One region of the Pseudocitrobacter sp. 73 genome, then DNA from elsewhere that is predicted to be linked to it. Evidence: riboswitches for the same ligand, from Rfam matches in the RefSeq annotation. Region 1 holds a riboswitch; each other region holds the start of a gene.

Region 1 (10,096 bases):
CCAGAAAGGCGGCCAGCGCCACGGCGACGATAAGCGTCGCCGCCGTTGTGCCAGGCCAAATCCAGCCGGGAATTAACGGCTGACGGCGCGTTGCCATGTCGCAATCCAGTTCTGACGCTGTGCGGCGACGTCCTGCGGGGTAAATTCCAGTGCGGTTTTCGGTTTAGCGAGCGCCGCAAAGCCTGCGGGCAGCGTCACGTCAGCCACCGGATACATCCAGTTACCCGTCGGAATGGCCTGCTGGAAGGCCGGGGAAACCATAAACTTGAGGAATTTTTCAGCCAGTTCAGGCTGTTTACTGGCAGCGGTACGCGCGGCCACTTCTACCTGTAGGTAGTGCCCTTCGGCAAAGGAGGCGGCGGCGTAGTTATCTTTTTTCTCTTCGATAATGTGATACGCCGGAGAGGTGGTGTAGCTCAGCACCAGGTCGCTTTCCCCTTTCAGGAATAAACTATACGCTTCGCTCCAGCCTTTGGTCACGGTGACGGTTTTCGCCGCCAGTTTCTGCCAGGCTTCAGGTGCTTTATCGCCATACACTTTTTGCATCCACAGCAGCAGGCCCAGGCCCGGTGTGCTGGTGCGCGGGTCCTGATAAATCACGCGCCATTTCTGGTCGCTCTCGACCAGTTCTTTCAGGCTTTTCGGCGGATTTTTCAGTTTGTTTTTGTCATAAACAAAAGCGAAATAGCCGTAGTCGAAGGGAACAAAGGTGTCATCTTTCCAGCCGCCAGGAACGGTGACGGCGCTAGCCGGAACGCCGCTTTTGGCGAACAGTTTTGTCTGGCTGGCGGCTTGCAACAAATTGTTATCAAGGCCCAGCACCACGTCGGCTTTGCTTTTTTTCCCTTCCATACGCAGGCGATTGAGCAGTGAAACGCCATCTTCCAGCGCCACAAATTTCAGCTCGCAGTCACAGTCGGCTTCAAAGGCTTTTTTCACCACCGGGCCAGGGCCCCAGTCGGCGGCGAAAGAGTCGTAGGTATAAACCGTGAGCACCGGTTTGGCGAAAGCTGGCAGGGCGAGAAGCGCCAGCAGCGGCAGACATTTTTTTAACACTTTGCACCTCAGTAAGCAGGTGGCAAAGGATTTTGAGTTGGCCTCAAATCCCTCCGCCGGCGTTATCCGGATCAGGTTCGACGGGTTTAATCTCAGCAGACTTCTGCACCCCGTTGAGTAGCTCGCTATTGTAATGATTACGTGAATAAATCAAAAGCGCTAAGGATCCGGAGGGGCGAACCACGCGGATTTAAAGTCGAACCAGCCCAGGGTGTTCATACGCACGCCGCGCATACTCCGTTGCCCCTGAATGCGCAACCAGTGGTGGATGAGTGGCACAATGGCCTGATGTTCCAGCAACTGTTTACACCAGGTGGGGAGATCCAGTTCCCCCGCATGCCACTGCCGGATATCTGCCTGCCAGTCGCGCACGATGCAGTGTTGGAGCAGCGGCACTTCGCAAAGATGCGCAAACAGCGAGAAATCGAGCGGCAGGGTAAAGTTAGCGCTGTTCAGCCACACATCGCTAACCACCTCTCCGCTGTGCCACTGATCGTAATCGACTTCGTTTATATCAAGCGTAACATGGTGTTCTGCCAGCAGTTTTCGCATTATTTCGGCTATGACCCGATGCTCAACGTGATCACGGTAAAAGCCGAGGGTGACCCGCTCCAGGCCAGCCGGTTTTTCGCTGGTTTTACTGTGCGCATGGTGCCAGCGTGGCAGCAATCCGTAAGCGGGGAACCAGTACTGCTGATACTGCTCGCTGGCGTGGTAGAGAAGGTTGGCTGGAGAGAGCACGTGGCTTAACCACTGACGAACCCTGAGGTTGGCGCCGCGCGGGGCGCGAGCGTCAAATAGCAGATAATAACAGCCCTCTTCAAGACGGCTCTCAACGGCCTGTTCACTCTGCGTCGTGCCTTGTAACGTCAGCCCACAGCTAACATCTTCCGCGACATCCGGCAGCACCCAGACATTTACCTCATCAATAAGTGCGCGAAAACCGAAGTACTCCTCAAAGGCGTGGATCTTGAGCTGGTTCTGGTTGTTGCGCACAACCGCATAAGGGCCAGTTCCTACCGGCTGGCGGGAGAAATGTGGCATGGATGACCACTCGTGCGGCAGGATCATTGCCGGAGTATGACCGAGCAGCCACGGTAGCCAGCGGTCCGCGTGTGAGAGATGAATATCCAGCGTCCATGCGGTCGGCGATACGATTTGAGTGATGTGAGAATAAAGGGGCAGCCTGTTAATGCGTTCCAGAGAATGGATGACGTCTTCCATCTCCAGTTCGCGACCATTATGAAAATGAATACCTGGACGCAAATAAAAGCGCCAGTGCAAAGGGGATATTTCCTTCCAGTGGTGCGCAATATCGGCTTCCAGTTCCCCGTTTTCCTCATTTATGCGCGTCAGGGCACTGAAAATTTGTCGCGCGATATGGGTTTCAGATCGACGTAACGCCGTACCGGGCAACAGATTTTGCATCGGGCGATAGTAGAGCACACGCAGAATGTGCCGCCCCTGGCGAAAGCTGCGCCCCAGATGAGAAACCAGCATCTGTCGCACTGTCGATTTGTCGCCCACCAGTTGTACCAGTTGGTCGATTCTGTCTTGCTCCAGCAGGTCTTCCGCACGCTGCTGCTGCAATGCCAGACCGGTATAAAGGAAGGTTAAACGCGAACGTTTACCCCGCCCGGCCTCGGCTTCCCAGGTCAGCCAGCCGCGCGCTTCCATGGTGTTTAACAGGGTTCGCATATGGCGACGCGAGCAGCTCAGCAGCTCCGCCAGTTCGTTCAGCGTCGTTTCCTGCGCTTTGCCGTCGCAGCATTGCCACAGACGGATGAATTGTTGTTGCAGTCGACCAGAAGGCATAAAAGGGGAACTCCTGATAAAAACTCAGCAATTTATTAATCCCTATATTAAGCCAATAATTCTCTTCGATGAAGTGAGGAGGTGAATATGATGAGGTCAACCACAGGTCAGTTTTATCAGCGCTATTTTTACGCAACACGTCATGTTTCCTGGCTGGCCCGCCAGATGGCAGGGATGCGGTACAAAATGCTTGATAACCTGATGCAGTGGGAGGTTACGCGCTCGACCTCTGAACACTAAATCGCCAAATCATGTGTGACTGAGTATTTGCCAGCAGGTATTATCTGCTGGCTTTTTTTATTTCTCGCGCGCTAAAGGATTTCTCATGCTCTGGATTATGACGATGGGACGACGTCTCAACGGTGTCTACGCGGCCTTTATGCTGGTGGCATTTATGATGGGCGTAGCGGGGGCGCTGCAGGCGCCGACGCTGAGCCTGTTTCTCAGCCGGGAAGTCGGCGCTCAGCCGTTTTGGGTGGGGCTGTTTTACACGGTGAACGCCATCGCCGGGATACTGGTCAGCCTGTGGCTGGCGAAACGCTCCGATAGCCAGGGCGATCGTCGCAAGCTCATTATGTTCTGCTGCCTGATGGCGGTGGGAAACGCGCTGTTGTTTGCGTTTAATCGCCACTATTTAACACTGATCACCTGCGGCGTTTTGCTCGCGTCTATTGCCAACGCCGCGATGCCGCAACTGTTTGCATTGGCCCGCGAATATGCCGACAGTTCGGCGCGGGAAGTGGTGATGTTCAGCTCGGTGATGCGTGCCCAGCTCTCGCTGGCATGGGTCATTGGACCACCGCTGGCGTTTATGCTGGCGCTGAATTACGGCTTTACGATGATGTTCGCCATCGCCGCCGGGATTTTTGCCATTAGCCTGGCTATGATTGCGCTAATGTTGCCTTCAGTGGCGCGAATTGAGCAGGCGGCGGACGTTGAAATTACCCAGGTCAGCGGCTGGAATGACCCTAACGTGCGGATGCTGTTTATCGCCTCAACGCTGATGTGGACCTGCAACACCATGTATATCATCGACATGCCGTTGTGGATCAGCAGCGATCTCGGCCTGCCGGATAAACTGGCCGGGATCCTGATGGGGACCGCCGCCGGACTGGAAATTCCGGCGATGATCCTTGCGGGGTATTACGTTAAACGCTTTGGCAAGCGTCGTATGATGGTGACATCGGTGGCGTTTGGCGTGCTGTTTTATATCGGGTTGATTCTGTTCCACAGCGAAACGGCGCTGCTGATTTTGCAGCTGTTTAACGCGGTGTTTATCGGGATTGTCGCCGGGATTGGCATGCTGTGGTTCCAGGACCTGATGCCGGGCCGTGCGGGGTCAGCGACGACGTTGTTTACCAACAGTATTTCAACGGGCGTGATCCTGGCCGGGGTGATTCAGGGGGCCATTGCGCAAAGTTATGGACACGCGATGGTGTACTGGGTGATTGCCGGTATTTCGCTGGTGACGCTGTTTATGACCAGCCGGGTGAAGGATGTCTAGTTGAAAGTGGCTATGCGTATGGCATGCGTGTCTCTCTCCATCCTTCGCAGTGCCGCCTGACGACTCATCCCAGCCATGTACCGATCTACATGACTGGGATGATTGAGTCTCTCACCAGAGGCGTATTGGTATTGATTGAATGTATTCATGTGAATGCTGGTTCATTTGCTATTAATTGATTTGTTACGATGAAAACTAAATGAATTCCGAATAATTTTGCCGGGTGCAGATTTATAACTTCTTGTATATTACTATCTTCCTCGCATCATTCATTACTGCACATGGATTAATAATCGAGGAAGGATTACGTGAAAAAGCTTTTTTTATTGTCTGTTTTACTGATGACATCTCAATTTTCATTTGCTGCTCTGACAGAGACTTGTCAGAATTATTTTAAAGATGTTGATGCGCTTGTTGAACAGGCAGCAAAAACCAGCGATCAGGCCAAGCAACAAATGGACGCGGTTAAGCCTCAACTTGATGCTGCGCGTAAGCAACTGGAAGGGTTGCCAGACGCCGATCAGGACAAAGGTTGCCAGCAAGGCATGCAGGCATTGGCACAAATGAAAAAGGCCCTGGGAATTAAATAATACGTAGTGTGTATTAATCTATAAAAAGATCATTCTCTGTCAAATACCAGTGTATTAACTGCGTTAATTACTGAGAATGCTTCTCTGGATTAATCTCGAAAACTGATATTCATACCGATGGTTCAGTATTCGGTTCGGCAATAAAAATATTTATAGTGTATTTGTTGCGAAAATAAATTAGCCCGGAAGAAGTTTCCGGGCTAATAATAAATAGCATAATACTAGCGCATAAACGCCGGCTGCTTATTCTCATACGCCGAAATGGCATCTTCGTGTTGCAGCGTCAGGCCGATGCTGTCCAGACCGTTCAGCATGCAGTGGCGGCGGAAATCATCAATCTTAAAGCTGTAAGACTTATCCCCTGCCTTCACCACCTGCGCTTCCAGATCCACCTCAAAGGTGATACCCGGATTCGCCTGCACCAGCGCGAACAGTTCATCAACCTGGGCATCGCTGAGCGTCACCGGCAGCAACTGATTATTGAAGCTGTTGCCGTAGAAAATATCGGCGAAGCTTGGGGCAATGACCACTTTAAAGCCGTAATCGGTCAATGCCCACGGCGCGTGTTCACGCGAGGAGCCGCAGCCAAAGTTTTCTCGCGCCAGCAGAATCGACGCGCCTTTGTAAACCGGGAAGTTCAGCACGAATTCCGGGTTCGGCTGCTCGCCTTTATCGTCCAGGAAGCGCCAGTCGTTGAACAGGTGCGCGCCAAAACCCGTGCGCGTTACCTTCTGCAAAAACTGCTTTGGAATGATGGCGTCGGTATCGACGTTCGCCGCGTCCAGCGGAACCACCAGCCCGGTATGTTGGGTAAATTTCTCTGCCATGATGGTTTCCTTATTTCAGACTGCGAATATCGGCGAAATGACCGCTAACGGCGGCGGCGGCGGCCATTGCCGGGCTGACCAGATGCGTCCGTCCGCCACGGCCCTGACGGCCTTCAAAGTTACGGTTGCTGGTGGATGCGCAGCGTTCGCCTGGGTTCAGGCGGTCGTTGTTCATCGCCAGGCACATGGAGCAGCCCGGTAAGCGCCACTCAAAGCCTGCTTCGATAAAGATCTTATCCAGACCTTCCGCTTCTGCCTGCGCTTTTACCGGGCCGGAACCCGGCACAACCAGCGCCTGCACGCCAGGTGCGACTTTACGCCCTTTGGCGATTTCAGCCGCCGCGCGCAAATCTTCGATGCGCGAGTTAGTACAGGACCCAATAAACACTTTATCGATCGCCACTTCCGTCAGCGGTACGCCCGATTTCAGGCCCATATAGGCCAGCGCTTTTTCCGCTGATGCGCGTTCAACTGGATCGGTAAACGAAGCAGGATCAGGGATGTTGTCATTAACGGAGATAACCTGGCCTGGGTTGGTGCCCCAGGTCACCTGCGGAGCAATCTCTTCGGCCTGTAAGGTGACGGTTGCGTCAAATTTCGCGCCTTCATCCGTATGCAGGGTCTTCCAGTAGGCGACCGCATCGTCGAAATCTTTGTCTTTCGGCGCGTGCAGACGACCTTTCACGTAATTGAATGTGGTGTCGTCAGGGGCAACCAGACCGGCTTTCGCGCCCATTTCAATCGCCATGTTGCACAGGGTCATGCGGCCTTCCATGCTCAGCGCGCGGATTGCGTCACCACAGAATTCAACCACATATCCGGTGCCGCCTGCGCTGCCGGTTTTACCGATAATCGCCAGTACGATGTCTTTCGCGGTGATACCTGGTGCGGCGGTGCCTTTGACTTCAATCTTCATGGTTTTGGCGCGACCCTGTTTCAGGGTTTGCGTCGCCAGCACGTGCTCCACTTCGGAGGTGCCGATGCCGAACGCCAGCGCGCCGAATGCGCCGTGGGTGGCGGTGTGCGAGTCGCCGCAGACGATGGTCATGCCCGGCAGGGTGATACCCTGTTCCGGCCCCATCACGTGCACGATGCCCTGATAGGGGTGATTCAGGTCGTACAACTCAACGCCGAACGCGTTGCAGTTTTTAATCAATTCCTGCATTTGAATGCGGGCCATCTCGCCGGACGCGTTGATATCTTTGGTTTGCGTTGAAACGTTATGGTCCATGGTGGCGAAGGTTTTACCCGGCTGACGTACCGGGCGATTGTGCGCACGCAGGCCATCAAACGCCTGCGGAGACGTGACTTCGTGCACCAGATGGCGGTCGATGTACAACAGCGGCGTTTCGCTGGGCGCTTCATAAACCACGTGGGCATCGAACAATTTTTCATACAACGTCTTTGCCATGATTACACCCCTTCAGCGATATAGCGGGCCACGATATCACCCATTTCATCAGTACTGACCGCCGCGCCGCCGCGTGCTAAATCGCCGGTACGGATACCTTCTTCCAGCGCGCGGTTGATCGCGTTTTCAATGGCATCGGCCGCGTCGTTCGCGTCCAGGCTGTAGCGCAGCAGCAGCGCCAGCGACAGGATCTGAGCGATCGGGTTGGCGATATTTTTCCCGGCGATATCCGGCGCAGAGCCGCCCGCCGGTTCATACAGGCCAAAACCTTGCTCATTCAGGCTGGCGGAAGGCAGCATGCCCATTGAGCCGGTGATCATCGCGCATTCGTCAGAGAGAATGTCGCCGAACAGGTTGGAGCACAGCACCACGTCAAACTGCGACGGATCTTTGATCATCTGCATGGTGGCGTTGTCGATATACATATGGTTCAGTTCAACGTCCGCATATTCCCGGCCAATTTCGGTAACGATTTCACGCCACAGAATGGAGGACTGCAACACGTTGGACTTATCAATCGAGGTCACTTTGTGACGGCGTTTACGCGCCGATTCAAACGCGATACGCGCAATACGCTCGATTTCGAAACGGTGATACACCTCGGTATCAAACGCTTTTTCATACTGGCCGCTGCCTTCGCGGCCTTTCGGCTGGCCGAAGTAGATACCGCCGGTCAATTCACGCACGCACAGAATGTCGAAACCGTTGGCGGCGATATCGGCGCGCAGTGGGCAGAACTCTTCGAGCCCCTGGTACAGTTTGGCCGGACGCAGGTTGCTGAACAGTTTGAAGTGCTTACGCAGCGGCAGCAGCGCGCCGCGCTCAGGTTGATCGTTCGGCGGCAAATGTTCCCATTTCGGGCCGCCCACGGAGCCAAACAGCACGGCGTCTGCTTGCTCGCAGCCTTCTACGGTCGCTTTCGGCAGCGGGGTACCGTGATTATCAATCGCGATTCCGCCCACATCGTAGTGGCTGGTGGTGATACGCATATCGAAACGTTGACGAATCGCTTCCAGTACTTTCAAAGCCTGTGTCATCACTTCCGGGCCAATACCGTCACCTGGTAACACAGCAATATGGTAATTCTTCGACATTACACGGTTTCCTTTTTGTTCTCGTTATTCTGAGCTTTGCGTTGCAACTCTTTTTCAACTTCGGCGGCGCGCCAGATGTTATTCAGGACGTGAACCATCGCTTTCGCTGAGGATTCAACGATATCCGTCGCCAGGCCAACGCCGTGGAAGCGACGACCGTTATGGGTAACGACGATATCCACCTGGCCCAGCGCATCTTTACCGTGGCCTTTGGCGCTCAGGCCGTATTTCACCAGTTCGATGTCGTATTGCGTGATACGGTTAATCGCGTGGTAAATAGCATCGACCGGGCCGTTACCGTTGGCGGCTTCAGCTTTCACTTCATCGCCGCAGGCCAGTTTGACCGAGGCGGTCGCGATATCGCTGGAGCCTGACTGCACGCTGAAATAGTCCAGACGGAAATGCTCTGGCTCTTCCTGCTGTTTGTTGATGAACGCCAGCGCTTCCAGGTCGTAATCGAAGACCTGGCCTTTTTTGTCTGCCAGCTTCAGGAAGGCGTCGTACAGCTGATCCATGCTGTAATCGGACTCTTTATAGCCCATCTCGTCCATGCGGTGTTTCACCGCCGCACGGCCCGAGCGAGAGGTCAGGTTCAGCTGTACCTGATTCAGGCCAATGGATTCCGGGGTCATGATTTCGTAGTTTTCGCGGTTTTTCAGCACGCCGTCCTGGTGAATACCGGAGGAGTGCGCGAAGGCGCCGCTGCCAATGATCGCTTTGTTCGCCGGAATCGGCATGTTGCAGATCTGGCTGACGGTCTGGCTGGTACGCCAGATTTCGTTGTGGTTGATGTTGGTGTGCAGATTCATGATGTCTTTGCGCACCTTAATCGCCATGATGACTTCTTCCAGCGAGCAGTTACCGGCGCGCTCGCCGATACCGTTCATCGCGCCTTCAACCTGACGGGCACCGGCATGGACTGCGGCAATGGAGTTGCCAACGGCCAGGCCTAAATCGTCATGGGTGTGAACGGAGATAATCGCTTTATCGATATTCGGTACGCGCTCATACAGGCCAGTGATGATATTGCCGAATTCGAACGGCATGGTGTAGCCCACGGTGTCCGGGATATTGATGGTGGTGGCGCCCGCGTTAATGGCCGCTTCGACCACGCGCGCTAACTGATCAATTGGGGTGCGGCCGGCATCTTCGCAGGAAAACTCAACGTCGTCAGTGTAGTTACGGGCGCGTTTGACCATATACACCGCGCGCTCAATCACGTCGTCCAGCGTGCTGCGCAGCTTGGTGGCAATGTGCATCGGTGAAGTGGCGATAAAGGTATGAATACGGAATGCTTCCGCCACTTTCAGGGACTCGGCTGCCACATCAATGTCGTGCTCGACGCAACGTGCCAGTGCGCAGACGCGGCTGTTTTTGATGTTGCGGGCGATGGTCTGTACCGATTCGAAGTCGCCCGGTGAAGAGACCGGAAAACCGACTTCCATCACATCGACGCCCATACGCTCAAGGGCGAAGGCAATCTGCAGTTTTTCTTTCACACTCAGGCTTGCCTGTAACGCCTGTTCGCCGTCACGTAAGGTGGTATCGAAGATAATGACTTGTTGGCTCATGTTTGAGGTCCTTAGTTCACTTGGGGCGCCTTGCTACGAGCGAAAAAAAACCCGCGCAACGGCGCGGGTTCTGATGCTTACTGGATGATGACTTAACGCTTAACGTCGTCCAGCAGTCTACCGCGCACAGAAGAGGCGTTTAGTAGTAGTAGACCGTTGAAACGAGAGGTGCGGATCATTGTCGTCATGCTCCAGATGAATTCGATATGCTTTTAGTGGTACTGGATA
Region 2 (10,096 bases), on a different contig from region 1:
CCACGCATTGCCGATATCCCGGATGCACTGATGGCTCGCACTATGGCCTGCAAGCCGGTTATTTCGCTTAATCGCCAGGAAGCCGAAATCGCCGCCACACGCTTTAATTTACCGACGGAAACCCGGCAGCTCGGTAACGCTTGGCTTGCGACGTTTGGCACGCCGCTTATCGTGCGACATGATAAAGAGGGAGCATGGTACTTCAGCCAGGAGGAACAGGGGCTGGCAGCACCGTTTCCTGTGACGGTTGTTGACACCATCGGCGCGGGCGACAGCCACGCGGGCGGCACGCTGGCGGGTCTTGCTTCTGGCTGGACGCTCGGCGAATCCGTGTTGCTCGGAAACGCGGTAGCGTCCTGGGTGGTGGGTCACCGGGGCGGCGATTGCAGCCCAACGCGCGAAGAACTACTCCTCGCACACAAAAACATATAAATCACTGCGGCAGTGGCTGATGCTGTACTCAATCGGCTGCTGCTGCTGGTCAAGCGCAACCTGTTTGATAACCAACACCGGGATTTTTTCATCCATTTTGATATGCGACTGAAATTCGGCATCCGGCATCCGCGCGCTGACTCTTGAGCGTGTGCGCTGTGGAAAGATATGCTGACTGCGAAAATAGTCGTACAGAGAAACGCCTATCTCATCCACATCATGAATCAACTGGGCGGGAACCCAGGATTCTTCAATAGATACGGCCTCTTCATCCACATACCGAATACGTTTGAGCAAAAAAACGTCACTTTCCGGCGCAACGGCCAGCTGTGAAGCCACCTCTTCCGGGCAAGGAACTATACGCTTATTCACCCACAGGGTATCCGGCTTTTTCCCCCGCAGCACAACCTGTTGCGAAAATCCGCGCGCTTCCTTCAGGGAATACTCAAAAATATTATTAATTTGCGTGCCATAACCCCGCGCGCGCGTGACCACGCCTTCATCTTCCAGCGTTTGCATCGCTTTGCGCACCGTTATACGCGACACGCCCGTTAACTGGCTCAGGTCACGTTCGCCAGGCAGAATATTGCCATGTTCGAGTATTCCGCTGCGTACGGCATTTTTCACTGTTTCAGCGAACTTCAGATACAGCGGCGTGTTATCTGCCGCAGCAATACGCTCAGTAATTTGCGCAATCAGACGTGTATGTGCTTGTTCCATTTATTTTTCCCTGCAATGGGCCCCGAGCCAGTATAGGTGGCGCTACGCCGGAAGACTACTCCCGACGAGGAAATGGTGTTCATTCATTCCGCACAGCTTGCTGTAATAGTATAAAGGCCTGTTCGACCTGCGGCGGCAACGGTGCTGCGTTGCGCAACAACGCGACGGTGCGCGTGAGTTCCGGCTGCTGAAGCTGCAACACTTTTAGCTGTGGATCGCAGAGATGCGCGGTATAAAGCTGCGGCAAAATGGCCGCCGCCAGCCGGGAGCGCACCAGGCCGTACAGGGTTTCAATGTAATCAACGTGATAGCGAATATGTAGCTTGAGACGCTGACTCTCGTCCAGCGCCCCTACCAGCCGCTGAATATTGCCTTTGGAAAAGACGGCCACATCGCGGCCAGCAAGCTGCTGCCACGGAAGATGTGCCGATTGAGCAAGGGGATCGTCGGTATGCAATACAGCGACAAAAGGGTCCTCCAGCACCGGGAAAACCTGTAATGCCGGAGAGACAGAACTGTCCAGCGCGCCAATGCCGAAATCCAGTTGCCCGTTCACTATCTGCGTTGCTAACGCATCGTTAGTGAGATCGTGAAACTCCACCTTCAGCCGGGGAAAAGCTTGCGCCAGCCGTTCAGCCACGGAGGGGAACAACAGCGAACTGACCGACGGCACAAGGCCAATACGCAAAGTGCCGTCGCCCCCGGATTCGACAATTTGCCGCATATCGCTGAACGCCTGCTGGGCGACGTAGAGCACCCGCTCGGCATGAGGAAGAATGGCAACGCCCAACTCCGTCAGCGTCACGGCGGCGGCGGTCCGGTTCACCAGCTTACCGCCCAGCACCGTTTCAATCTGCCGCAGCGCGCTACTCAATGCCGGCTGACTTATCGCGAGCTTACTGGCGGTGTCAGTGAAGTGACGCAACTGAGCCAGGGTAACAAAATACTGAAGCTGCTTTAAAGAGAGTGCGGGAAGCCGTTGCCAGGGTTCAGTCATGATAGGTTTCGCATTGTTCGTTTGTTGCAGAATAACCTTTTCTTATCAGGTGATAAATTTTTTCAGCGAGGCAAACGTTTGCCATCATCTTCCACACTTCGTAAAGTAGCGCCCATATTGAATGACCGGACGATATTTATGTGTACTACTGCCTCCCCTCGCCGCCGGGCGATAGACGCCGCAAAAGGCGACGCGCCTTTCGATCTCCTGCTTACCGATACCCGCATTGTGGATATGGTCACCGGCGAAATTCGCGAAGCGGATGTGGGTATCGTCGGTGACATGATTGCCAGCGTGCATCCGAGCGGTAGCCGAAGCGACGCCGCCGAGACGCACTCGCTGGCAGGCGCTTACCTCTCACCGGGTTTTATCGACACCCATGTACACCTGGAAAGTTCACATCTTCTTCCCGCTCGTTATGCGGAAATCGTGCTGGCGCAGGGCACTACGGCAGTCTTCTGGGACCCTCATGAGCTGGCAAACGTACTGGGCGTGGAAGGCGTGCGTTTTGCCATTGATGCCAGCCGCAATCTTCCTTTGCAGGTGATGATCGCCGCACCGTCCAGCGTCCCTTCCACACCGGGGCTGGAGATGTCAGGTGCCGATTTCGCCGGCGCGGAGATGGAAACCATGCTCAACTGGCCGGAAGTGCGTGGTGTCGCGGAAGTGATGGATATGCATGGCGTGCTGAATGGCAGCACGCGGATGCAGGAGATCCTTAGCTGTGGCTTACAGAGCGGAAAGCTAATTGAAGGCCATGCACGCGGGTTGAACGGGGCCGGGTTACAGGCTTACCTCGCAGCGGGCGTGACGTCGGATCATGAACTCACCTCCGCCGACGATGCGCTGGAAAAACTGCGCGCCGGTCTCACGCTGGAAATCCGGGGTTCGCATCCTTATCTGCTGCCGGATATCGTGGCGGCGCTGAAGACGCTCCCGCATCTCTCCTCGCAGATTACGCTCTGCACCGATGATGTGCCCCCGGATATGCTGCTGGAAAAAGGCGGTATCGTGGCGCTGCTGAATCTGTTGATTGAGCACGGTTTACCCGCCGTCGATGCGCTGCGTTTCGCGACGTTCAACGGTGCTTTGCGGCTTAAGCGCGATGATTTAGGGTTGATTGCCGCTGGTCGCCGTGCGGATTTGGTGGTGCTGGATTCCCTGCAAACGATTCGACCACGCCAGGTCTACGTCGGCGGGAAACTGCTTGCCCGCGATGGTGCAATGATTGAGCCGCTGTCGGCGGCGAGTCACCCCGCATTGCCAGATACCATGCATCTTGCGCCGCTCAGCGCGGACGATTTTGTCCTGCGCATCGCCGACGTTGAACATGGCGACGCGCGGCTGAAACATATTCGCGGCGCGCGTTTTACCGAATGGGGTGAAGTTGATGTGCAAATCCGCGAGGGCCACGTTGTGCTCCCAACCGGGTTCAGCCTGATTTGGGTTCAGCATCGCCATGGACGTCACGAGGCAAAACCGCAAATCGCCCTGCTGGAAGGCTGGGGCGAACTTCAGGGGGCTATCGCCACCAGCTACTCTCACGATTCACATAATCTGGTGGTACTGGGACGCTGCCCGCAAGAAATGGCGCTGGCAGCCAATACCCTGATTGCCAGCGGCGGCGGGATGGCACTGGTGCAGCATGGCGAGTTAGTTGCCCACGTGGCGATGCCGATTGCCGGGATGCTCTCCGATCTACCGGCCCCTGACCTGGCGGCCGCATTCCGAGACCTGCGCGAGCGTAGCGGTGACATTGCCGACTGGCAGCCGCCGTATCGGGTATTTAAGGCCATTGAGGGCACCTGCCTGGCCTGTAACGCCGGGCCACATCTGACGGATTTGGGGCTCACCGATGGCGCAACGCGTCAGATTGTTGACCCCGTTATTCACTCTTCGCATCAGGAAAGGAGCGCCGACTAAATGGCCGACCACTCAATCAATACGCCTGCCTCTGAGAGCTGGCTGGAACGTTGTTTTGCCCTACGCGCTCGCGGAAGCTCTGCACGTACCGAATGTCTGGCGGGTATCACGGGGTTTCTTGCCGCCGCTTATCTGCTGGTGGTGATCCCCGGACTGCTGGCTGCGGGCGGGATGGACAAAGGCGCGGCGACCACTGGCACCATTTTGGTGTTTGTTGTCGGCACGCTGCTGATGGCGTTTTATGCCAATCTGCCGTTTATAGTTGGCCCGGGGATTGGCGGCTCGGTCTTAGTCGGAGTATCGCTGGCCGGGAACGCCGGAATTGGCTGGCCGATTGGGCTGGGAATTGCCTGCTGGTCCGGCGTGCTGTTCTTCCTGCTCACCCGTTTTGGCCTGCGTGAAGTGGTTACCCGCTCGGTGCCGCAATCCATCAAACTGGGGTTGACGGCGTCTATCGGTATTTTTGTTGCCCTGCTCGGTTTTCGTAATGCCGGGTTGGTACTGGCAAGCGCCAAAAACAACGCGTTGATGCTGGGCGATTTTCTTTCGCCGGGTGCGCTGGTGGCGCTGTGCGGGCTGTTTCTGGCGATTGCCCTGCAGGCACGTCGTATTCCTGGTGCTATCCTGTGGGCGATTCTGTGTGCGACGCTGGTGGGTATCCCGGCGGGCGTCACGCACCTGCCATCCAGCTTTATCGCCCTGCCCCATTCATTAACACCGGTGTTTGCGCAGGTGGATATCATTGGCGCGCTGAATATTGCTTTCCTGCCTTATCTGTTTGTCTTCTTCGCCTCGGAGTTTTTCTCAACCATGGGCACCACGCTTGCCGTCGGCGGTGAAGCGGGACTGCTGGATGAAGAAGGCAACATGCCGCACATCAACCGCCCGTTTATAGTTGACTCCATCGCTGCCGCGCTGGGCCCCTGGGTCGGCATTCCGGCCGCGACGGCGCTGATTGAGTCCTCAGCCTCGGCGGAAGCAGGCGGTAAAACCGGCATGACTGCGCTTGCCGCCGCCATCATGTTCTTGCTGATGCTGCTGTTCACCCCCGTTGCGCTGATGATCCCCAAAGAAGCCACTGCCCCGGCGTTGATCCTGATTGGCCTGAATATGTTTAGCGGCCTGCGCAAGGTGGATTTGGCGAATTTCACTGACGGCTTACCGGTACTGATGATGGTGATGATTACGCTTATCGCCAACAGCTTCGGGACAGGTATCGCGGGTGGATTGCTGTTCTATGTGATGATTAAAACCATTGCCGGGAAGTGGCGTGAAATCCCTCTCGGCTTGTGGATTCTGGCGATACCGCTGGTGTATTACTTTGCCACGCTGGTGCGCCATTAATCAGGCATTCATCAAGCGCGTTTTGGTGGTGTCGTGCGGGTATTTGCCTGATGCGGCGCAAACGCCTTATCCGGCCTACAAAACATTGCAAATTCAATGCATTGTGCACACTCTGTAGGCCTGATAAGCATAGCGCCATCAGGCAATTTTGCATTTGCTATCCGTCCAAATGCGGGCTTTTCAATGTGCTATTACCACCAGGCGTGAAAATGGTGCACCGGGCCAATACCACTACCAACTTCCAGCGTATCGGCCTGGGCCAGCGCGGCTGAAAGCCAGGTTTTCGCTTCCTGCACCGTGTCGCCCCAGTTGCTATGGCGTGGGCGCAGTGCCGCCAGCGCGGCTGATAATGTACAACCGGTACCGTGGGTGTTTTTGGTCATGACGCGCGGCGCGGTAAAACGCAGCTCGCCGTCGCGGGTGAACAGCCAGTCGGGGCTTTCCGCATCATCCAGGTGACCGCCCTTCATAAGCACTGCGCCACACCCCATCGCCAGCAGCGCGCGACCCTGTTCCAGCATTTCACGCTCATTACGCGCATGCGGCGCATCCAGCAGTGCCGCCGCTTCCGGCAGATTCGGCGTAATTAACGAGACCTGTGGCAGCAGACGTTGACGCAGGGTTTCAACCGCCGCGGGCGATAACAGCGCATCGCCGCTTTTGGCCAGCATGACCGTATCCAGCACCACATTTTCCACCCGATGGCGCTGTAATCGCTCCGCCACGGCTTCAACGATATCAGTTTCTGCCAGCATACCGATTTTGGTGGTATCGATGCGCACATCGTTAAACACGGAATCCAGCTGTGCGGCGACAAAATCCGGTTCAATACGATAGACGGACTGCACACCATGGGTGTTTTGCGCCACCAGCGCGGTGATCACCGAACAGCCATATGCACCCAATGCTGAGAAGGTTTTCAGATCAGCCTGAATCCCTGCCCCACCACTTGGATCGGTACCCGCGATCGTTAATGCGTTAATCCGTTTCATGCCAGTGCCTCCCCATTCAGTGCATACAGTGCATCAAGAAATGCCGGGACAAAACTGCCCGGTCCGTTATCGACCGCCGCACGACTACCGGCCAGTTTCATCAAGGCGCAGGCAGAGGCAACGTTATCCAGCCTGTCGCCCGGTAGCGCACAGCTTGCCGCGACGACCGCAGACAATGCACAGCCCGTCCCCACTACGCGGGTCATCAACGGGTTGCCGCCCGTTATCGCGATAACGCGTTGTCCATCGGTGATGTAATCCACTTCGCCCGTCACCGCCACAACGGTATTGATCTGACGCGCCAGAGCCTGCGCCGCCGGTAGCGCAGCAGCGGCGGTATCGGTGGTATCCACGCCGCGCCCGCCCGCGCTCATTCCTGCCAGCGCCATAATTTCGGAGGCATTCCCCCGAATGGCGGCAGGTTTTAAGGTCAACAGATCGTGGCAAAATTCCGTGCGCAGCGTTAACGCACCCACGGCGACAGGGTCGAGAGTCCAGGGTTTACCCGCCGCGTTCGCACTCAGCGCAGCGGCTTTCATCGCCTGCGCGCGCGGCTGCGTTAACGTGCCAACGTTTATCAATAACGCATCAGCAATGGCAGAGAATTGCGCAGCTTCCTGCGCATCAATCACCATCGCGGGGGATGCGCCGAGCGCAAGCAGTACGTTGGCGGTGAAGGTCTGCACGACGTCGTTTGTCATACAGTGAACAAGGGGGGCGTGATGACGAAAAAGATGTAACGAATGCGCGATTTGCGCAGGGCTAAGCGGCTCAGCTTGCATGGTTTGCTCCTGCCAGAACGTCCAGAAGCAATGACCTGACGGTCTCTGACTTCCCTACGCTGGCATTATCCAGATCAGGTGGTACGGGTTTTTCTCAGCCTTCACTGTGGAAGGGCACCCCGAGTCATTAATACAACAAATTCGTGTATCGCAGCAGGTTACGGCAAGTGCCGGGCGGAAGCAAGCCGCACAAACTATTTGCATTCCCCCCATCATCGGTCCAAAATTATTCACAAAGGTGATGGCGTTCCACCTTTCCCAACCGCCCTGCTGGGGCTGATGACGCCTGGTATACCCTCTTAACATGGAGGTATGTCAGGCTGTCTTTCGTTCGAAGACCCGCGCATACCTCGCAACCTGACGAGGTTTTTTTATGCCTGTTTACAACCATGCTCTGGTGCTGATCAACAGCAGTCTTGATGGCATTCCCCTGCTTGATCACGCCGCAAAAATGGCGCAGGAGAACGCGATGACGATAACCATCGCGCACATCAGCACCGATTATCGCGCCCTCAATTATGTCTCCGACAGCCTGATGGATGATGTGGTTTCGCAGGAAGTCATTCAGGCCAAAGCCCTGTTGAGCGAGCTGGCGGAATCCGTTTCGCTACCGGTACAAACGCTGGAACTGGTCACGACCCGTCGCTTTGAGGATGTCGAATCCTGTATCCGCGATCGCCGTATCGATCTGGTCATCGCCGGGCATCACAATCGCCTGCTGGGCGTGCTCGCCTCCCACTCCCTTGAGTACATCAACCATCTGACGGTGGATGTGCTGATCAAACATTTAGCATAAGGATTTACGCGCGTGATGTATCGTTCATTACTGGCCGTTATTATTGGTGGCTCTACCGGGTGTGTCATTCGTTGGTGGCTGTCGATGAAGCTCAACAGCCTTTTCCCCAGCCTGCCGCCGGGAACATTGGTGGTTAATCTGGTCGGTGGTTTCATTATTGGCGCGGCGCTGGCGTTCTTTTTGCGCCAGCCGCAACTGGACCCGGCATGGAAGTTACTGATCACTACCGGTCTTTGCGGTGGGATGACGACCTTTTCCACCTTTTCGGCGGAGATCGTCACCCTTTTGCAAAACGGCAACTATCTGTGGGCGATGATTTCGGTGATGACTCACGTGGTGGGATCGCTCCTGATGACCGCTGCCGGATTCTTTTTGATGACGTTGGTTTAGCCCCTGCGCTGCACCAGCGCTTCACAGCGTTCCTTCACCGCCTCATACAACAACCGCACCGCAGGCGAGAGCTGCTTGCGATGCGGGCAAATCATATTCAGCGGCACACCGTCGCCCTCGTAGTCCGGCAGCAGCAATTTCAGTCGCCCCTGAAAGACATCTTCACTGACGTCGAGCCAGGACTTATTGGCAATACCTTCCCCGGCAATTGCCAGTCGGCGAATCACTTCTGCATCATCGCTGATAATTGTGCCGTTTACCTGCACCTCGTGAGTTTCTCCCCCGGCGGTAAGCGTCCAGCGATCAAACAAACGACCTCGCAGCACATACGTCAGCGCATCACACTTTTCTAAATCAGCGGGCGTTGCCGGTTCGCCATTTTTGGCGATCCACTCTGGCGATGCGACCAACACGCGTCGATTATCCGGTGCGATGGGCAGCGCAACGTACGACGCATCCTCATTGGTGCCGTAGCGAAATGCGACATCAACCGGATCTTTAAACACATCCGTCACCTGGTCCGAGAAAAGAATGCGCAGCTTAAGCGCCGGATGACGCAGGCGAAACTGGCGGAAAATACCGAGTAGCAGGTTTCTCCCGAGGTCCGAAGGCACCGCAATTTGCAACGTACCGCGAATTTCATCATCCGGCGTTTGAATCTGCTGGAGCCCGGCCTGCATTGTTTCCAGCATTTGGGTGGCGTAAGGCAGCCAGGTTTCACCCTCTGGCGTCAAGCGCAGGCTACGGGTTGAGCGGGCAAACAGGCGAATATTGAGCGCCGTCTCAAGACGTTTAATGGCGGAACTCACCTGGGCAGGTGGCAGACCCGCCTCGCGCGCCGCGTCGCTGAAACTGCTCAATGCCGCCGCACGCACGAACAGGGTTAAATCTTCCAACCTGAGCATTTTCACTCCTCAACGATAAGTCCTGTCGCCGTGAATGGATTTTTCCGGCAAATATCATTGGATAGTATCATTCTTACTGTTTACCCAACATCACAGAGGTGGTTATGAAGGCAATTGCGATTACTCAGGCGGCTGGCGCGCACGGCAACATTGATGCATTAGAAGAAATTACCCTGCCCGTCCCGGTGGCGGCAGGCCATGATTTGCTGGTAGAAGTGAAAGCCATCTCCGTTAACCCGGTCGATACCAAAGTGCGTGCCGGGTTTAGCGGCGACACGCCGCGTGTGCTGGGCTGGGATGCTGTCGGTGTGGTGAAATCCGTTGGTGAAGCCGTCACTCTGTTTAAAACTGGCGACGAAGTCTGGTATGCGGGGGCGTTAACTCGTCCCGGCAGTAACAGCGAATTCCAGCTGGTCGATGAGCGAATTGTCGCGCTCAAGCCACGTTCGCTGGATAACATTTCTGCTGCCGCCCTGCCGTTGACCTCCATCACTGCGTGGGAACTGTTGTTCGACCGTTTAGGCATTCAGGAAAACGGAAATGAAGGCGACGTACTGCTGATTGTCGGTGCTGCGGGCGGTGTCGGTTCCATCCTGACCCAACTGGCGCGCAAGCTTACTAAAATGACGGTGATCGGCACCGCATCGCGCCCTGAAACGCAGAAATGGGTAGCGGACGCCGGGGCTCATTACGTTATCGACCACAGCAAACCGATCGCCGAAGAACTGATCCGCCTCGGTATCCCCGCAGTGACGCATGTCGCCAGCCTGACGCACACGGATAAGCACTATTTACAGTTGATTGAAGCGCTCGCC
Region 3 (10,096 bases), on a different contig from region 1:
TAGCAACCCATGTGATCTTTCGCTTCGTTCGGCTTCACAATTTCCAGACCGATCATCAGACCCAGACCGCGAACGTGGCCGATGACCGGGTAACGTTTTTGCAGCTCGGCCAGTTTGCCTTTCAGCCACTCGCCTTGAGCGGCGACTTTGTCAGCAATGTTGTCGTCTTTCAGGATTTTCAGCGTGGTCAGGCCCGTGGCCATTGCCAGCTGGTTACCACGGAAAGTGCCCGTATGGTGACCCGGTGCCCAGGCGTCGAACTGCTTCTTGATACCCAGAACAGCCAGCGGCAGACCGCCACCGACAGCTTTAGACATCACGATGATGTCTGGCTCAATACCCGCATGTTCGAAGGCAAATAGTTTACCGGTACGTGCAAAGCCCGCCTGTACTTCATCGATAATCAGCAGAATGCCGTGTTCCTGGGTAACTTTACGAATGCGTTGCAGCCACTCGACCGGAGCCGGGTTAACACCGCCCTCGCCCTGCACCGCTTCGAGGATCACCGCAGCCGGTTTACGCACGCCGCTTTCTACGTCGTTGATCAGGTTTTCGAAGTAGTACGTCAGCGCTTTAACACCCGCGTCGCCGCCAATACCCAGCGGGCAGCGGTACTGATGCGGATACGGCATAAACTGCACTTCCGGCATCATGTTGGATACGGCTTCTTTCGGTGACAGGTTACCGGTGACTGAAAGCGCGCCATGCGTCATCCCGTGGTAACCGCCAGAGAAGCTGATAATGCTGGAACGACCGGTCACTTTTTTCGCCAACTTAAGTGCAGCTTCTACGGCGTCAGCGCCGGAAGGGCCGGTAAATTGCAGGCAGTACTCTTTGCCCTGACCCGGCAATAAAGAGAGTAAATAAGATGAAAATTCATCTTTTAAAGGTGTGGTAAGGTCAAGCGTATGTAACGGTAAGCCGCTGCTGATGACACTTTGAATGCTTTGAAGCACGTCAGGATGATTATGACCCAGCGCCAGGGTGCCAGCGCCTGCCAGACAATCAAGATATTGATTATTTTCAACGTCGGTGATCCAAACGCCCTGCGCTTTGGCAATCGCCAGCGGCAGTTTACGTGGATAACTTCGAACGTTGGATTCAAACTCAGCTTGTCTTGCTAAAAAGGTATCATTGCTTTGTGGTAATGAATTAGCACTTAAAGTATCAATACGGACTTTATCCGTCATCATATCACTCCCACAACCTCGGGTATTAATAACGCCGGGTTGAATTAAGGTTAAAGGGACTGCCTGTAAAAAAACGCGGCTAATATAAGTGGTTTTAGCGTAGGACTCAATCATTTATTTTAGCGATGTTTTTATTAGGATTTTTCCCTTCTGAATCAGTATGTAACGTGGGGTTCTGCTGTTCGCATACTTTAAAAATCGTTACCATTTCAGGCAAAATGTAACTGATGAACAAAACACGCACAACGTCATGTAAACCATCACATTGTCATGGCTTTATGCTTTCTTTACACATTTTTACTATTAATAACGTTCAGGAATTGCTGATAAGGCATTCTTTTTAACTGGTTTATCGATAAATATAATAAAAACATCGATCCTAAAAGATAAATCACTTACTATGGCGCGCTTATTTGCACTACACGCTAATAAATGAACTAATGCGCATCACACCGGTAACGCGTAAGAGGCATACACGTTATCGACAACGGGATGTATATCCTGGGTTGTCACCAGAAATGTTCGCGGGCGGACATTTCGTAAGGCGAAGTCACTTCCCTTATGCCGAGAATGAAAATTTTCTAGCCATCTTTTATGGCGCCCTGATATGAGATTGTTATGACACGCATTTATCCACAATTCGTCGTTGCCAAATTTGGCGGTACCAGCGTTGCTGACTTTGACGCGATGAATCGCAGTGCCAGTATTGTTCTTGCAGATGAACAGGTACGCCTGGTCGTATTGTCTGCCTCCGCCGGTGTCACTAATCTGTTAGTCGAGCTTTCTGAAGGTCTGGAAAGCGGCGACCGTATGGATAAAATCGATACTCTTCGTACCATCCAGTACAACATTATTTCCCGCCTAAAACAGCCAACGGTTATCAGTAAAGAAATAGATCAACTGCTTGATAATATTGCTCGTCTTGCTGAAACCGCGCAGGCAACGCCATCGGCTGCATTAAGCGATGAATTGGTGAGCCACGGCGAACTGATGTCGAGCCTGCTGTTTGCTGAAGTGCTTCGCGAACGCGAGGCCCAGGCTGAATGGTTTGACGCGCGCAAAGTGATTCGCACCAACGACGTTTACGGTTGTGCGGAACCGGAACTTAGCCAGGTCGCCGAACAGGTGGAAATGCACCTGCGTCCGCGTATCGAACAGGCCATCGTGATCACTCAGGGCTTTATCGGTAGCGATCACGCCGGGCATACCACGACGCTGGGGCGCGGCGGCAGCGACTACACCGCATCCCTGCTGGGCGAAGCGCTACAGGCATCACGCGTCGATATCTGGACAGATGTTGCGGGTATCTACACCACTGACCCTCGCGTTGTGCAGCAAGCCCAGCGTATCGACCACATCTCGTTCGCTGAAGCCAGCGATATGGCCGCCTTTGGGGCGAAAGTGCTGCACCCGGCAACGCTGTTGCCCGCGATGCGCAAGAATATACCGGTATTTGTCGGTTGCAGTAAAAATACCGCTGCAGGCGGCACGTTGGTGCGTCGTGAAACCGAGAATCCGCCGCTTTATCGTGCGATTGCCGTTCGCCGTAAGCAAACCTTGTTAAGGCTGCACAGTCTTCACGCGCAGCCAGCCTATGCCTTTTTTGCTGAGATGTTCGCTATTCTGGCACAGCATCAGGTGGATATTGATCTGGTTACGACCTCGGAAAGCAGCATCGCGCTGGCACTCGATCCCACCTGCGCGACATCCGGGGAAGATCACACCTTGACCACGTCACTGCTGACGGCGCTCTCCTCCCACTGTCGGGTTGAGATTGAAACCGGGCTGGCGCTGGTGACGCTGATTGGTAATCAGCTTCATCAGGGGACAGGGGTGTGTCGTGATGCCTTCGCCGAACTGGACGAACATGCGGTACGCATGATTTGTCACGGCGCATCCAATAATAATCTCAGCTTCCTGTTGCCGGGCGACACTGCCGATAGCGCCGTCGTTGCATTACACCGCAGGCTGTTCGAGTAAGCGAAATCAGGGGCGTTTCGCGCCCCTTTTCATTTCATTGCTGCAGTGCCCGCTTTCTTGTACCCTTCCCGCTTCTTTGCGCACACTTTATCGGATATTCATGACCGCTCAACATTCGAAAGATCCTTTGCACGGCGTTACGCTGGAGATGCAAATTAATGCCCTGGTGGCTCGCTACGGTTGGGAAAAACTGGGCAAACTGGTAAACATTAACTGTTTTAAGAATGACCCTGGCGTGAAATCCAGCCTCAAGTTTTTACGCCGCACGCCGTGGGCGCGAGCGGAAGTTGAAGCGCTCTATCTTGATTCCCTTGAAGACGATGAACCTCAGGACGGCGGATTTAACCCGTGGTTGCAGGGGCGTGACGATAAGATCTGATTCCCTTCCCCTGCAAATCGTAAGAGAATATCGCCTCTCAAGGGACTAGTAGAAAACGGGCGTTTATGATCATCTCTTTGCGGGGCGTCTCCCCGGTCACTCAGGTTAAAAAACTAGGCACGCTGGTTGCCGCGGCATTACTTGTTGTCAGTTGTTCGTCTAAGCCACCGAGTTCACTTGTTACATCGCCAGGCAACACATCAAAGCCCGCCGGTAAAACGCAGCAGAGTAATGAACCGATGCGCGGTATCTGGCTGGCCACGGTCTCGCGGCTCGACTGGCCGCCAGTTAACTCAGTCAATATCAGCAGCCCCGCCATTCGCATCAATAAACAGAAAGAAGCGCTGACGGCAAAGCTCGATAACCTGAAACAACTCGGTATCAATACCGTATTTTTCCAGGTAAAACCCGATGGCACCGCCCTGTGGGATTCCAAAATTTTGCCGTGGTCCGATACCTTAACCGGCAAGATTGGCGAGAACCCCGGGTACGATCCATTGCAGTTTATGCTGGATGAAGCCCATAAGCGCGGCATGAAAGTACATGCCTGGTTTAACCCGTACCGGGTGACAACCAACACCAAACCATCAACGGTAGCTGAGCTGAATCGCACGCTCTCACAGCAGCCCGCCAGTATTTTTGTCCTGCATCGCGACTGGATCCGCACATCAAGCGATCGCTTCGTCCTTGACCCCGGAATCCCGGAAGCGCGCGACTGGATAACCAGTGTTGTGGCGGAAGTGGTGGCAAAATATCCGGTCGATGGCGTGCAGTTTGATGACTACTTCTATACCGAAACGCCCGGCTCAACGCTTAACGATAACCAGACCTGGCGGCAGTATGGCCAGCAATATGCGTCAAAAGCCGACTGGCGACGCCATAACACGCAACAGCTTATCGAGCAGGTTTCACGCACCATTAAGCAGCTGAAGCCCGACGTCGAGTTTGGCGTCAGCCCGGCAGGCGTCTGGCGTAACCGCTCGCACGATCCTTTAGGGTCAGATACGCGCGGTGCGGCCGCCTACGATGAGTCTTATGCCGATACTCGTCTTTGGGTGCAACAGGGCTTGCTGGACTACATTGCCCCGCAGCTCTACTGGCCATTTGCCCGCGATGCCGCGCGCTATGATGTGCTGGCGAAATGGTGGGCGGATGTGGTGAAACCGACCAAAACGCGGCTGTATATTGGCGTGGCGCTGTATAAAGTGGGCGAACCGTCGAAAAAAGAACCTGACTGGGCGGTGAATGGCGGTGTACCCGAGCTGAGTAAGCAGATCGATCTCAATGAATCAATCCCGGAAATCAACGGGACGATTCTGTTCCGCGAAGATAATCTCAATCAACCGCAAACCCGCCAGGCGGTGAATTATCTGAAAACCCGCTGGGGCCATTAATCCCGCCTTTTGTGCGCGACGCAAACCCGGCGTCGCGCACCTCATCTGCTATGCTTACCCTGACATTCTTTACTGGAGAACGGATATGGGACTGTTTAACTTCGTGAAAGAAGCAGGTGAAAAACTGTGGGACAAACTGACGGATTCGCATCAGGACCAGGGCGAAAAAGTTACCGAGCATTTAAAGAAACTCAATATTCCGGGTGCGGATAAAGTTCAGGTGACGGTCGTCGACGGGAAAGCCAGCGTCACCGGTGATGGGCTAACCCAGGAAGAGAAAGAGAAAATTCAGGTCGCCGTCGGTAACGTTGCCGGCGTCAGTGAAGTTGAGAATAACATCACCGCTGCCGATAGCGCGGATGAAGCCACCTACTACACCGTGAAGTCCGGCGATACGCTGAGCGCGATTTCCAAAAATGTGTACGGTAATGCCAATCTGTACAACAAAATCTTTGAAGCCAACCGCCCGATGCTTTCTCATCCGGATAAAATTTATCCCGGCCAGACTTTACGCATTCCTAAAGCCTGATAACAGCACGCTTGCTGGAAGTCATTCCGGTAAGCGTTCCCCCCTCGTTGTATTCACAGAAAAAATATCGTATAAAACCTCCTGTCCGAGGGGTGTCCAGTAATGGGCTGAGATGGCGCAAGCCGAACCCTTAGAACCTGATCTGGGTCATGCCAGCGAAGGGACGGGTTAGCCATCTATTTACACAGCCAATTCCTGTTCTTCCCTCATTGCGCCCGGATCTCCATTTATTGACTGGAGGTCCTATGTCTTTACCCCTGTTTGAAACCGGTCTTTATGGACGCCTTCGTATGCTGGCGGATCACCACTGGCACGATTACGTCGCGCACGAATTTGTCCAGCAGTTGGGTGATGGCACCCTGCCTGAACCTGCGTTCCGCCGATACCTCACCCAGGATTACCTGTTTTTAGTTCATTTCGCCCGCGCCTACGCACTGCTGGTGAGCAAACTGCAAAACCTACCGGAGATGCGCACGGCGACGACATCACTGAATGCCATTCTCAATGAACTGCCGCTACATATCAGCTACTGCCAGCAATGGGGATTAACGGAGTCCGACGTTACGCAGGTCGAAGAAGCCGCCGAAACGGTGAACTACACCCGTTACGTGCTGGATGTGGGGCATTCTGGCGATGTGCTTGATCTGCTCACCGCACTGATGCCGTGCGTGGCAGGCTATGCGGAAATAGGCCTGCGCCTGCTCAACGATCCGGCGACCGTCTTTGAGGGTAATCCTTACGCGCCGTGGATCCGGAACTATGGTGATGAGGACTATCTGGCAGGCGTACAAGCCTCTCTGACGCTATTTGAAAATCTGGCGGCCCAGCGCGGGGGAGAAAGCCGTATCGCTGAACTTTCATCTATCTTCACCACCGCCACCCGGCTGGAAAGCGCGTTCTGGCAAATGGGGTTGAACGCGAAATCATGAAGTCAGTGAATGAATCCCCCGCGATCAGGCTGACAGATCTTACGCTGCGTTATGGCAAAAAGACAATATTCGAGAACCTGAACGTGACTCTCCCGGCAGGGCATTTTGTCTCCTTGCTGGGTGGGTAAAACCAGCCTGCTGCGCATTGTCGCCGGGCTGGCCGCACCCACATCGGGTAGCGTGACGGATGAAAATGGTCGCCCGCTTGCAGGCCGAATCGCCTGGATGGGGCAACGCGATCTGCTCTATCCGTGGTTAACCATTGAAGAGAATGTTTGCCTGGGTGCACGTTTACGCGGAGAAAAAGCCGATCGCGAATGGGCGCAAGAGCTGCTTGAGCGTGTTGGGCTAAGCAGTTATGGCCACGCCCTTCCGCAGACGTTATCCGGCGGGATGCGCCAGCGCGCCGCCATCGCCCGAACTCTCTACGAACAGCAGCCTATTGTCCTGATGGATGAGCCATTTTCCGCGCTGGACGCGATTACCCGCGCCACGATTCAAGCGCTGGCGGCGGAACTGCTGGCTGACCGTACCGTGTTACTGATCACACACGACCCCGTAGAGGCCTGCCGCCTGAGTCATCACATTCTGGTTCTGGCGAAACATCCTGGCGGCATCGATGCCTCCCACGTAATGGCTGGCCTACCGCCACGCGAGCTTGACGATCCTCTGGTTATCCAGAGCCAACGTGAGCTTATGCAACAACTCATTCGGGGGGCACAATGATTTTCTTATCACGTATCTGGCGTGGGATGACGCTGTTTGCAGGCTTAGTGGGGTTATGGTGGCTGGCGACGCTCGGCTCTATCCCGTCATTCCTGCTGCCCTCACCCACGGCGGTCGTTCAGGCCCTGCACGACAATGGTCGTTACCTCGGCTGGCACACGTTGATCACCCTATCGGAAATCGCCAGTGGCCTGGTGATTGGTGTACTGCTTGGAGCGATTCTGGCGCTGTGCATGGTCTTTTCTCCCCGTCTTCAGCGCTGGGTAATGCCGGTGGTATTAACCAGCCAGGCGATCCCGGTCTTCGCCCTCGCTCCGCTACTGGTGCTGTGGTTTGGGTTTGGTATGAGCGCTAAGGTCACCATGGCGGTGTTGATTATCTTCTTCCCGGTCACCTCGGCGCTGTTTGACGGTTTGCGCCGGGTGAGTGGCGATTATCTCGACCTGGCCCGCACCATGGGAGCGTCACGCTGGGCGCTGCTTCGTCATGTGCAGTTAATGGCTGCCCTACCTGCCTTTGGTTCCGGCCTGCGCATGGCGGCAGCCGTTGCGCCCATCGGCGCCATCATTGGCGAATGGGTTGGTTCGGCGGAAGGTTTGGGTTACGTGATGCTCAACGCCAACGCGCGCATGCAGAGTGATATCTGTTTCGCCGCCCTTCTGATACTCGTTTTGATGACCATCTCGCTGTGGATGATCATCGATGCCCTGTTACATCGCCTGATTTATTGGGTTCCGGATAACCATTGAGAAAACTACGATGACAACAAAAATGCTAAAACCTGCTCTCTCTGCGCTGATTATTGCCAGCACCCTTTCGCCAAACGCCTGGGCACTGGAGAAAGTCACACTGGTACTGGACTGGTATATTAACCCGGACCACGCCCCCGTGATGGTGGCACAGCAAATCGGGGCATTTAAAGATGAAGGCCTCGACGTCACGATTATCCCGCCTTCCGATCCGGCGCTTCCTCCGCGCCTGGTGGCGGCAAAACAGGCGGATCTGGCGATCACCTATCAACCGCAGCTGCACTTCTTTGCCGACCAGGGCTTACCGCTAATGCGGGTGGGCACACTCATTAATACGCCGCTGAATACAGTGATTGCGCTGGATAAAAATATTAAATCACCTGCTGATTTAAAAGGGAAAAGCGTGGGCTATTCCGTCAGTGGCATCGAGCAGGCTACACTGGCTACCATGCTGAAACATAGCAATACGCCAGCGGATGCGGTGAAACTTATCAACGTTAACTTCCAGCTAACCAGTGCCCTGCTGACCGGAAAAGTGGACGCGGTGATTGGCGGCTATCGCAACATCGAAGCGCTGGAGATTCAACTTCAGGGGAAAGAACCAGTGGTGTTTAACGTCGAGGATTACGGCGTACCCGCCTACGATGAACTGATTCTGGTGGCGAATAAAGACGCGGCTGAAGAACCGAAGATTAAAAAATTCCTCGCAGCATTGAAAAAAGGCAGCAACTACCTGCATGCTCATCCACAGGAAAGCTGGAAAACGTTCGCCGGCCTGCATCCTGAGCTGAATACCGAACTGAATCAGCAGGCATGGATGAAAACGCTGCCGCTCTTTGCGCAAGATCCGGCAAAGCTGGATAAAGCCCGCTATGAGCATTACGAGCAGTTTTTATTTGATAACAAGCTCATCAAAAAAATAACCCCGGTGGAGCAATACGCCACCGGGGTTATGTGAGCCGTACATCAGATTGCTAACGAAGTGCGCTTTGTTATTGCCGGATGCGGCGTAACCGCCTTATCCGGCCTACAAAATAGCGCTAATTCAAAATAGCGCAGAATTCTTGTAGGCCGGATAAGCGCAGCGCATCAGGTAATTTTACAGCGCCATATCGTGCTGCGGAGACGCTTCCGGCTGCGGCTGTGCTGCCTTAGACGTGACATTGTCACTTTCTTCAGCATTCATTTGAATGACCGGAGGCTTAACCAGTTGCAGCGTCGCAGCGGTATCGTCCCATACCTGTTGCGTCAACGCGCTGTTACCGTTCAGTTCCTGGCCATAGCTTGGCACGATCGCGCGGATTTTGCTCTGCCATTGTTCCGAACTGAACTGTTCCGGGAACATTTTCTTGATCACGTTCAGGGTGATAGGTGCAGCGGTCGATGCGCCCGGAGACGCGCCCAGCAACGCAGAAATGGTACGCTGTTGGTCAACAACCACTTCCGTACCCAGCTTCAGTACGCCGCCTTTGTCTTCATCTTTCTTAATGATCTGCACGCGCTGCCCCGCCTGAATCAGTTTCCAGTCTTCTTTACGCGCCTGCGGATAGTACTCTTTCAGCGCGGCAAAACGGTCGTCATCGCTCAGCATAACCTGGCTAATCAGGTATTTGACGAGGTCAAAGTTATCCAGTCCCACGTGCGTCATCGGCATCACGTTGCTGGTTGTCGTAGTGCTCAGCAAATCGAAGAACGAGCCATTTTTAAGGAACTTGGTGGAGAACGTCGCAAACGGCCCAAACAGCACCACACGTTTACCGTCGATGAAACGCGCATCAATGTGCGGTACAGACATCGGCGGCGCGCCAACGGACGCCTGGCCATAGACCTTCTGCAAATGCGCTTTGGTGATAGCCGGGTTTTCCGTCATCAGGAAAGATCCGCCAACCGGGAACCCTGCATAATTATCAGCCTCAGGGATACCGGTTTTTTGCAGTAATTTCAGCGCCCCACCGCCTGCACCGATAAACACATATTTGGCGTCAATCGCGTGCTCTTTACCGTTATTCACATCTTTAATTGTCACGTGCCAGGAGTTATCGCCATTGCGTTTAAACTCCGTCACTTCAGACGAGGTTTGCAAAGAGAAATTCGGGCTTTTTTTCAGGCTGCCGATCAGCTGTCGGGTAATTTCACCGTAGTTCACATCGGTACCGGCGGGTGTCCAGGTCGCGGCCACTTTTTGCTGCGGATCGCGGCCTTGCATAACCAGCGGAGCCC

Evidence for each region. Region 1 has a riboswitch for thiamine pyrophosphate ahead of thiB (thiamine ABC transporter substrate binding subunit). Riboswitches for the same ligand answer to the same signal wherever they lie in the genome.
Region 2: it holds a riboswitch for thiamine pyrophosphate, as region 1 does, so the genes downstream of both, thiM (hydroxyethylthiazole kinase) here and thiB (thiamine ABC transporter substrate binding subunit) in region 1, are expected to answer to the same signal.
Region 3: it holds a riboswitch for thiamine pyrophosphate, as region 1 does, so the genes downstream of both, tenA (thiaminase II) here and thiB (thiamine ABC transporter substrate binding subunit) in region 1, are expected to answer to the same signal.

Annotation. Positions count from the first base shown of each region.
Region 1 covers NZ_VTZO01000009.1:300,293-310,388, forward strand. Annotated here, with positions in the region: gene thiP (thiamine/thiamine pyrophosphate ABC transporter permease ThiP) at 1-97, opposite strand, end outside; gene thiB (thiamine ABC transporter substrate binding subunit) at 73-1,056, opposite strand; TPP riboswitch at 1,087-1,179, opposite strand; gene sgrR (HTH-type transcriptional regulator SgrR) at 1,216-2,871, opposite strand; gene sgrT (glucose uptake inhibitor SgrT) at 2,959-3,111, shown strand; gene F0Q32_RS10960 (sugar efflux transporter) at 3,197-4,375, shown strand; gene F0Q32_RS10965 (DUF5339 domain-containing protein) at 4,684-4,965, shown strand; gene leuD (3-isopropylmalate dehydratase small subunit) at 5,187-5,792, opposite strand; gene leuC (3-isopropylmalate dehydratase large subunit) at 5,803-7,203, opposite strand; gene leuB (3-isopropylmalate dehydrogenase) at 7,206-8,297, opposite strand; gene leuA (2-isopropylmalate synthase) at 8,297-9,868, opposite strand; gene leuL (leu operon leader peptide) at 9,961-10,056, opposite strand.
Region 2 covers NZ_VTZO01000006.1:286,533-296,628, forward strand. Annotated here, with positions in the region: gene F0Q32_RS06365 (PfkB family carbohydrate kinase) at 1-432, shown strand, start outside; gene F0Q32_RS06370 (GntR family transcriptional regulator) at 406-1,152, opposite strand; gene F0Q32_RS06375 (LysR family transcriptional regulator) at 1,232-2,149, opposite strand; gene F0Q32_RS06380 (adenine deaminase) at 2,288-4,072, shown strand; gene F0Q32_RS06385 (NCS2 family permease) at 4,073-5,416, shown strand; gene thiD (bifunctional hydroxymethylpyrimidine kinase/phosphomethylpyrimidine kinase) at 5,608-6,408, opposite strand; gene thiM (hydroxyethylthiazole kinase) at 6,405-7,190, opposite strand; TPP riboswitch at 7,225-7,322, opposite strand; fluoride riboswitch at 7,419-7,486, shown strand; gene F0Q32_RS06400 (universal stress protein) at 7,564-7,986, shown strand; gene crcB (fluoride efflux transporter CrcB) at 8,002-8,376, shown strand; gene F0Q32_RS06410 (LysR family transcriptional regulator) at 8,373-9,281, opposite strand; gene F0Q32_RS06415 (zinc-binding alcohol dehydrogenase family protein) at 9,386-10,096, shown strand, end outside.
Region 3 covers NZ_VTZO01000011.1:17,736-27,831, forward strand. Annotated here, with positions in the region: gene F0Q32_RS13335 (diaminobutyrate--2-oxoglutarate transaminase) at 1-1,193, opposite strand, end outside; gene lysC (lysine-sensitive aspartokinase 3) at 1,809-3,170, shown strand; gene F0Q32_RS13345 (VF530 family DNA-binding protein) at 3,271-3,549, shown strand; gene F0Q32_RS13350 (glycoside hydrolase family 10 protein) at 3,615-4,943, shown strand; gene lysM (peptidoglycan-binding protein LysM) at 5,029-5,472, shown strand; TPP riboswitch at 5,551-5,653, shown strand; gene tenA (thiaminase II) at 5,718-6,401, shown strand; partial or broken gene F0Q32_RS13365 (ABC transporter ATP-binding protein) at 6,398-7,127, shown strand; gene F0Q32_RS13370 (ABC transporter permease) at 7,124-7,876, shown strand; gene F0Q32_RS13375 (ABC transporter substrate-binding protein) at 7,899-8,834, shown strand; gene mqo (malate dehydrogenase (quinone)) at 8,976-10,096, opposite strand, start outside.